DNA from 2 places in the Cupriavidus sp. P-10 genome. Region 2 is predicted to be linked to the other one. Evidence: predicted binding sites of a transcription regulator. Region 2 holds the regulator's gene; the other holds the start of a gene.
What was found. The regulator NrdR, encoded in region 2, represses ribonucleotide reductase genes. The targets are predictions, from matches to a motif close to CACNANATNTNGTG.

Region 1: the regulator NrdR is predicted to act here: its motif matches at 2,129-2,142, upstream of CTP10_RS14425 (ribonucleoside-diphosphate reductase subunit alpha).

The regions. Positions count from the first base shown of each region.
Region 1 is NZ_AP025170.1:3,134,788-3,139,204, forward strand. Features, by position in the region: gene CTP10_RS14425 (ribonucleoside-diphosphate reductase subunit alpha) at 1-1,905, opposite strand, end outside; gene ampD (1,6-anhydro-N-acetylmuramyl-L-alanine amidase AmpD) at 2,422-3,042, opposite strand; gene CTP10_RS14435 (sigma-54-dependent transcriptional regulator) at 3,039-4,417, opposite strand, start outside.
Region 2 is NZ_AP025170.1:2,701,638-2,706,054, forward strand. Features, by position in the region: gene tolQ (protein TolQ) at 1-232, opposite strand, end outside; gene ybgC (tol-pal system-associated acyl-CoA thioesterase) at 229-633, opposite strand; ZMP/ZTP riboswitch at 788-889, shown strand; gene glyA (serine hydroxymethyltransferase) at 1,023-2,270, shown strand; gene nrdR (transcriptional regulator NrdR) at 2,429-2,893, shown strand; gene CTP10_RS12470 (type IV pilin protein) at 2,928-3,395, opposite strand; gene CTP10_RS12475 (pilus assembly protein) at 3,392-4,417, opposite strand, start outside.

The sequences.
Region 1 (4,417 bases), 430 kb from region 2:
CACGGTCTTCTGCAGCTTGGCGTGATCCAGCGCGTAGGTGCCGTCGGCCTGCCTGGCCAGGTGGGCGACCAGGTTGACCGAGCCCAGGTTGCAGACGGCGATCTCGCTCTCGTTGGTGTTGAGCGTGATTTCCGTGCACAGGTTGGAGCTGTGGACGACGCCGACGTGCTGCTGCGGGCTGCGGATGTTGCACGGATCCTTGAAGGTGATCCACGGGTGGCCGGTTTCGAACAGCATGCCCAGCATCTTGCGCCACAGTTGCAGCGCCGGAACCTTTTTGAACAGCTTCAGTTCGCCATTGGCAGCCTTGGCTTCATAGCCCAGGTAGGCGCGCTCGAATTCCTTGCCGACCTTGTCGTGCAGGTCCGGGCAGGTGGCGGGCGAGAACAGCGTCCATTCGCCGGCTTCCATCACGCGCTTCATGAACAGGTCCGGGATCCAGTTGGCCGTGTTCATGTCGTGGGTGCGGCGGCGGTCGTCGCCCGTGTTCTTGCGCAGCTCCAGGAATTCTTCGATGTCCAGGTGCCACGTTTCCAGGTAGGCGCAGACGGCGCCCTTGCGCTTGCCGCCCTGGTTCACGGCGACAGCGGTGTCGTTCACTACCTTCAGGAACGGGACCACGCCTTGCGACTTGCCGTTGGTGCCCTTGATGTGCGAGCCGAGTGCGCGCACGTTGGTCCAGTCATTGCCCAGTCCGCCCGCGAACTTGGACAGCAGCGCGTTTTCCTTCAGCGCTTCATAGATGCCTTCCAGGTCGTCCGACACGGTGGTCAGGTAGCACGACGACAGCTGCGAGCGGCGGGTGCCCGAGTTGAACAGGGTCGGCGTGGACGACATGAAGTCGAACGACGACAGCAGCTGGTAGAACTCGATGGCGCGCGCTTCGCGGTCCTTCTCGTTCAGCGCCAGGCCCATGGCCACGCGCATGAAGAAGGCCTGCGGCATTTCGATGCGGGCTTCATCGATATGCAGGAAGTAGCGGTCGTACAGGGTCTGCAGGCCCAGGTAGTTGAACTGGAAGTCGCGGCCGGCGTCCAGCGCGGCGCCCAGGCGGGCCAGGTCATAGGTGGCCAGCTTTTCGTCCAGCAGCTCGGCTTCGATGCCGCGGGCGATGAACTTCGGGAAGTACTCGGCGTAGCGGGCCGACATCTCCGTCTGGGTCACTTCGGCGCCCAGGATTTCCTTGCGGATGGTGTGCAGCAGGATACGGGCGGTGACCTGGCTGTAGGCCGGGTCCTTTTCGATCAAGGTACGCGCGGCCAGGATGGCGGAGTCGTACACCTGCGTCATCGGCACGCCTTCGTACAGGTTCTTCAGCGTTTCCTTCAGGATCGGCTCGGCGCTGACGGAATCGCCAAGGCCGGAGCAGGCGTTGTCGATCAGTGCATGCAGCGCGCCAATGTCCAGCGGCTTGGTCACGCCGGCATCGGTCACGTTGACCGAGAAGCCGCCTTCCTGCACGCGGGCCACGGCCTGGGCGCTGGCGCTGGCACGCTCCTGGGCGCGCTTCTCGCGGTACAGCACGTAGGCACGGGCCACTTCATGCTCGCCCGAGCGCATCAGGGCCAGCTCGACGTGGTCCTGCACGTCTTCGATATGGATGGCGCCACCGCTCGGGCGGCTGCGCACGAGGGCGCGCACCACGCTGTCGGTCAGCTGCTCGACGATCTCGCGCACGCGCGCGCTGGCAGCGCCCTGCCCGCCGTTGACGGCGAGGAAGGCCTTGGTCATGGCGACGTTGATCTTGGACGGCTCGAACGCCACCACGGCGCCATTACGACGGATGATCTTGTGATCCGGGTAGCTGGTGGAAGCGGCGCTGGAGGTCTGCTGTGCGTTCGATGCCTGGCTGGCAGCGCCGGCGGCGGCGCCACCCGTGGTGAGTTCGTTCTGGGCCGTTTGCATGTGAAGTCCTGTTTTTAGCCTGGATATAAGAGACAAAAGAGTCCCTGGCGAAATGCTGCGGAAAGAAGGATCCGTTTCGGTGTGACCGCGCACGGACAAACTGCCTTTGCGAGAACATTTCGCCAGGGACTCTCTGTGATTCGCCAGCCTTGCGGAGGTTTCCGGACGGGTTGCACACACTGTGCAACCGCCACCTCACACTTGGGCCAGCCCCCGGTTTGACTACTAGATATAGTGGGTGCTGCTGAAAACTGGGCTAAGTATAGTGAAACGAATCCGAATGACCAGTCTTGACAACCGCTATTTCGGGGTCGATCCGCGGTCGGGCTGGCGGGTGCGGCAGCGCCACATGCCCGGGAGCCTAGAACACACAAGGGTTTCAGAGAAACCGTTCGCAACTGCACATTTCACAAAAATTTTTTTGATTGTTGCGAGCATGCGATAGCCCCTTACCCGCTTGGGGTATGTGTGCCCAAAAAGGGGCGCACGACCACTGGGAACGACGTTACGAATTCATCACCCTGTGGTATGCCGATAGGGCAACATGCCTGGCGGCACGGCTGCACCGGCGGCGAAGCGGTCCCAGTCGAAATGCGGGCCGGGATCGGTCTTGCGTCCCGGGGCGATGTCGCTGTGGCCGGCGATCGCCCGCACCGGATAGGTTGCCATCAGAGCCGGCACCAGCGCGGCCACGGTGTCGTACTGGGCGGGGGTGAATGGCAGGTCGTCGCAGCCCTCGATCTCGATGCCGATCGAAAAGTCGTTGCAGCGCGTGCGGCCGAAGAAGTCGGACTGGCCGGCATGCCAGGCGCGCTGCGTGCACGGCACGAACTGCACCAGTTCGCCCTGCCGCGTCACCAGGAAGTGCGCGGACACCTGGACCTGGTGGATGGTGGCGAAGAACGGGTGCTTGTCCGGGTCGAGCCGGTTCTGGAAGAACGCCTCGATGTCGCCGCTGCCGAACTGGCCGGGCGGCAGGCTGATGTTGTGCAGCACCACCAGGTCCACCGGCATGCCGGGCGGGCGCTGGTCGAAATTGGGCGATGGCACGCGGCGGGCGGCGGGCACCCAGCCGTCTGCGTCGGGCAGGAAGGCTCGCGAGGGCGCGGGCGGGTTGGGCTGGCTCGGCCTGATCATGGCGTGCCCTCGCCCGCGCCGTCACCGGCGTTCTCTGCCACGCCGCGGTCGGCGGCGTCCATGGCTTCGCGGATGCCCAGCTGCTGGATGCGGTAGCGCAGCTGGCGCAGGTTCAGGCCCAGCAGCGGCGCGGCGGCGGTGCGGTTGAAATTGGTCTGCGCCAGCGCCTGCAGGATCAGTTCGCGCTCCACGGCTTCGAGCCGGGCGGTCAGGTCGATCGGGAAGACGATGCCGCGGCAGGCGCGCTCGGTGGCGTCGCCCGCGGGTTCGGGCTGGGCGGTGGACGGTGCGGCGGCCTGTGGTGCGGCAGCGGGTTCGGCCACCACTGCGGGCGTGGGCGCCGCCGCGGGCGGCATCGGCGCCCACATGCCCGGCGCGCCCCAGGGCGCGTACTGGGTCGCAGGCACCGGGGACGCCATCGTGGGCGCGGGCGCCATCAGCCCGGCGCCGGGCGCGCCGGCATCCAGCGGGCCGAGGTCGGCCACTTCGATCTGATCGCTCTCGGCAAAGGCGTAGGCGCGCTCGAGCAGGTTCTCCAGTTCGCGGACATTGCCCGGGAAGCGGTACGCGGCCAATTGCTCCAGCGCCGCGGGCGCCAGGCGCTTGGGATGCGGGTCGCCGTAGCGCACTGCCAGATGGTCCAGGATGGCGCGCGCCAGCACCGGGATGTCTTCGCCGCGCTCGCGCAGCGTGGGCATGCGCAGCGCCAGCACGTTCAGGCGGTAATACAAGTCCTGGCGGAACTGGCCGGCGGCGACCATTGCGGCCAGGTCCTTGTGGCTGGCGCACATCACGCGCACGTCGACGGCGTCTTCACGGCTGGCGCCGATCTTGCGCACGCGACGCTCCTGCAGCGCGCGCAGCAGCTTGACCTGCATCGCCAGCGGCAGGTCGGCCACCTCGTCGAGCAGCAGCGTGCCGCCGTTGGCGGCGTGAAAGAAGCCGCCGCGCTCGCCGTCGGCGCCGGTGAAGGCGCCTTTGACGTGGCCGAAGAACTCCGACTCCATCAGCGTCTCAGGGATGGCGCCGCAGTTGACCGCGATAAACGGGTGCGAGGCGCGCGCGCTGATTGCGTGGATGGCGCGCGCGGCGCGCTCCTTGCCGCTGCCGGATTCGCCGCTGATGACCACCGGCGCCATGCTGCGCGCCAGCCGCGACAGCGAGCGGCGCACCTCCTGCATGGCGGCGGAGTGGCCGGGCAGCAAGGCCGCGGCACGGTCGGCGGCGGCGTCCGCGCCGGCGCTGCCGCCGGCATCGGCTTCGGTGCTGTCGCGCTGCTGGCGGCCGAGCGCGTTGAGCACCAGGCTGCGCAGCTGCTCCAGCGAGACCGGCTTGGCGATGTAGTCGAAAGCGCCGGCCTTGAGCGCCTCGACGG
Region 2 (4,417 bases):
TGTTGACGGCACTGTTATAGAGCGCCTGCAGGTCGCCGCCGGCCCAGAAGTCGCGCTCGAACCCCTCGGTCTGGGTGCGCGCCGAGCGCAGCGCCAGGTGCTTGCGGAAGATATAGGTCCACGAAAACAGCGACATGACGAGCAACAGCGCCATGACGGCCTGTGCCAGCAGGCTGGCGTGGAGCACCAGCGATACGATCGACAGGTCTTGCGTGACGGTCACGGGATTCATCGGGCGGACTTGATGGTAGCTAGGACGGGGGCGGGAATCGGGGCGGGGCGAAAAGTGCTTCGATCGACGCATCCAACGCGGATGACGCCGGTCGCCAGCATCAGCTCGCCACGCCAGGCTTCCTGCGTGAACTGGACCGAAGCCGGGCCGACCCGGTCGATGCGCGTACGGATCTCGAGCTGGTCATCGAGGCGGGCGGGCGCATTGTAGTCCACCGCCGTACTACGGACGATAAAGACCACGCCGGCCTCGTCGGCCAGCGCCTGCTGCTCGATACCGAGCGAACGCAGCCACTCGGTGCGGGCCCGTTCGAAGAACTTGAGGTAGTTGGCGTAGAACACTACGCCGCCCGCGTCGGTGTCTTCCCAGTACACCCGCAGGGTCCAGACAAAATTTGTCATGGCCGCGATTGTAACGGAGAGAGATCGCGGTTTCGTGTAAACCCGCAGTACGAGTTTGCAACAGCAAGTTGCTGGCCAGCCCTTGACCAGCCTTGGCTGGCGGGTTGACGGCTTGCGGCGGGCGCACTCTACGCGCTACACTGCGCCCAACCATTCCATCTTGCGCGACTGGCGAAGTCAGTGGGCACTACCACGAGGAAGCGCAAGTTCTCTGGCGTGTTGTTTCTAACGCCTGCCGCTCGCCTGGGCAGCGAATGGGAAGCAGGGTGCGCCCTGCGCCGACGGTTAAAGTGCCGCCAGCGCCGGTCGCCGCTAGCCTTCCCCGCGCGCCCTAACCCGATGCTCCCGATGCTTGAATCGGATTCCCCTTTTTTCAGACGAGTTTCGCCATGTTCGAACGCAGCCGTTTCACGATCGACCAGATCGACCCTGAAGTCTTTGCCGCTATCCAGAAGGAAAACCAGCGCCAGGAAGACCACATCGAGCTGATCGCCTCCGAAAACTACACCTCGCCGGCCGTGATGGCCGCGCAGGGTTCGCAGCTGACCAACAAGTACGCCGAGGGCTATCCCGGCAAGCGCTACTACGGTGGCTGCGAGTTTGTCGACATGGTCGAGCAGCTCGCCATCGACCGCGTCAAGCAACTCTTTGGCGCCGAAGCCGCCAACGTGCAGCCCAACTCGGGTTCGCAGGCCAACCAGGGCGTGTACTTCGCCATGCTCAAGCCGGGCGACACCATCATGGGCATGAGCCTGGCCGAAGGCGGCCACCTGACCCACGGCATGGCGCTGAACATGAGCGGCAAGTGGTTCAACGTGGTCAGCTACGGCCTGAACGCCCAGGAAGACATCGACTACGACGCGCTGGAAAAGCTGGCGCAAGAGAAGAAGCCCAAGCTGATCATCGCCGGTGCCTCGGCCTTCGCGCTGCGCATCGACTTCGAGCGCATCGGCAAGGTCGCCAAGTCGATCGGTGCCTACTTCATGGTCGACATGGCCCACTACGCCGGCCTGATCGCCGCGGGCGTCTACCCGAACCCGGTGCCGCACGCCGACTTCGTCACCACGACCACGCACAAGAGCCTGCGCGGCCCGCGCGGCGGCGTGATCCTGATGAAGGCCGAGCATGAGAAGGCCATCAACTCGGCAATCTTCCCCGGCATCCAGGGTGGCCCGCTGATGCACGTGATCGCCGGCAAGGCCGTCGCGTTCAAGGAAGCGCTGACGCCCGAGTTCAAGGAATACCAGCAGCAAGTGGTGAAGAACGCCGCCGTGCTGGCCGAGACCCTGATCGCGCGCGGCCTGCGCATCGTTTCGGGCCGCACCGAAAGCCACGTGATGCTGGTCGACCTGCGCGCCAAGAACATCACCGGCAAGGACGCCGAGCGCATCCTGGGCGAGGCGCACATCACCGTCAACAAGAACGCCATCCCGAACGATCCGGAAAAGCCGTTCGTCACCTCGGGCGTGCGCCTGGGCTCGCCGGCCATGACCACGCGCGGCTTCAAGGAAGAAGAAGCCCGCATCGTCGGCAACCTGATCGCCGACGTGCTGGAGAACCCGCACGACGCCGCCAACATCGCCAGCGTGCGCGAGCAGGTGGCTGCCCTGACCAAGCGTTTCCCGGTCTACGGCTGATGCATCGAGGCCGCTCGCGCCCTTGCGCGTGAGCGGCCGGCAGCCCCGCAAGCCACGCCCTTCACGGGGCTCCGGCTTGCGGGCCTCGCCAACCCGCCCCGCCACCGCAGAAGACCCAACGGAAATGGCGACGGGGTGTTAACTGAAGGTGGTCCGGCATGAAATGCCCCTTTTGCGGTCATTCCAATACCCAGGTTCTCGACACGCGCATGTCCGAAGACGGCGATGCCGTGCGCCGGCGCCGCCGCTGCGAGTCCTGCGACCGCCGCTTCACCACCTATGAGCGGATCGAGTTGTTCTTCCCCGCCATCGTCAAGAAAAACGGTTCGCGCGTCGACTACACGCGCGCCAAGCTGAAGGATTCGATGCGCCTGGCGCTGCGCAAGCGTCCGGTTTCGGCCGAGGCCATCGATGAAGCCATCACCCGCATCGAGGAAAGACTGCTGTCGCTGGGCGAAAAGGAAATCGCCAGCAGCCAGGTCGGCGAGCTGGTGATGATCGAGTTGCGCAAGCTCGACAAGATCGCGTATATCCGGTTTGCGTCGGTGTACCGGAGTTTCGAGGATGTTTCCGAATTCTCCGATGTACTCGCCGAAGTGACCGCGGGCAACAGCAAGCGCTGAGCGCCCTTCCCTTCCCCGACTTTCCACTCGTCTCTCAACGCTCCCAGCAGTCCTGCCGGTACGCGGCGGGAGTAGCCCCGACCGCGTTCAGCCGAGTGCCGGCCTGGTCCAGCAGGTAGGTGCCGCACGCGTCCGCCGCATCGACCGGGACCGCCTGCAGTACATAGCCGTTCGCTGCCAGCGAATTGGCCACCAGCGAGATGTTGTACCGGACCCGGTTGCTGTCGCGCGGCGAGGTGCGGAACGCCGCCGGCAAGGCAAACGCCGCTCCGGCGGTGTCCTGGTCATAGCGCCCATTGACCGAACGAAAGCGCTCCAGCTGCTGCGCCGCCTCGGTCATCATGCCGCGCGCATCGGTGCGATAGCCGCGCCTGACGTATTCGGTGTAGTTGGGGATGGCGATCGCGGCGATGATGCCGAGGATCGATACCGCGACCATCAGCTCGATCAGCGTCATGCCGCCCGTGCCTGGCATGCAGCGGCGGCCAGTTAACCTGTTCATTGTGCGATCTGCCTCCACGACAGCCGGTTGCGGGCGATATTGCCCTTCTCCACCACGCTGATGACATCGCCCGTGGTGGCGCTGGCAACCTTGAGGTGGTCGCTGCTGCCGCCGCCCCCGGTAAAGATGGTCGAGCCGAAGTTGCCCTGCTGGGCGATGCCCGATACCACCAGCACTTTGTCGTTGACCTTTATGTTGTCGTCTCCATCGACCTTGCCGTCGCCATTGACGTCGAGCACCGCATACGGCAGCGCGGCGCCGGTCAGCGCGGCAAAGTCGAGCAGGTTGGAACTGATGCCGCCGACGCACTCGTCGGTCGATGGCGTCAGCGTGGTGATCACCAGCCGTTCCGCGTCGGTCTTCGGCTTGACCACCACGCGTTCGCCCTGCGTCAGCAGGTCGATGTACCAGCCGCGCCGGGTGGTGTAGTCGACCGCATTGCTACTGAGCGTCAGAACGGGACGCGACACCCCATCCACGATCGTCGAACCAGGCGTCAGCGCCTGCGCGCGCAGGTCGCTGCGCGTTGCCGCTGCGGCATTGTTGTCCCACACGCCGTAGACCGAGTTATAGCCCGTGGCCGCGGTGTCAGCGGCGTCGTAGAAGCGGCCGGTGCCAAAGGTCAGCAGGAAGCCTTTCTTCGGATCCTTGGGATTGACCAGCGCAGTCGGCGCGGCGGTGATCGGCTGAACCACGCCCGCGGCGCTTTGCGCGGTGAACAGCGGCGCGCCCTGCGTGGTGCCCATGCGGGCGCTCCAGGCCGCCGGGTTGTCGCCGGCGAGATCGAACTTCCACATCCGGCCTTTCAGGTCGCCGGCATAGACTGCCTGGATGGTCAGGTTGTCGTCGTAGACCACCTCGGGGCTGCCCAGCCCGTTGTTGTTGCCGCTCGCAGCGGTTTCCTTCGCATCGGCATAGATCTTCTGGATGCCATTGCTGGCAAACGGGTTGGCCAGATCGACGATATACAGCACCGCCTTGCCGGTGTTGCTCTCGTAGCCGTTGCCGAAGATCGCCACCCA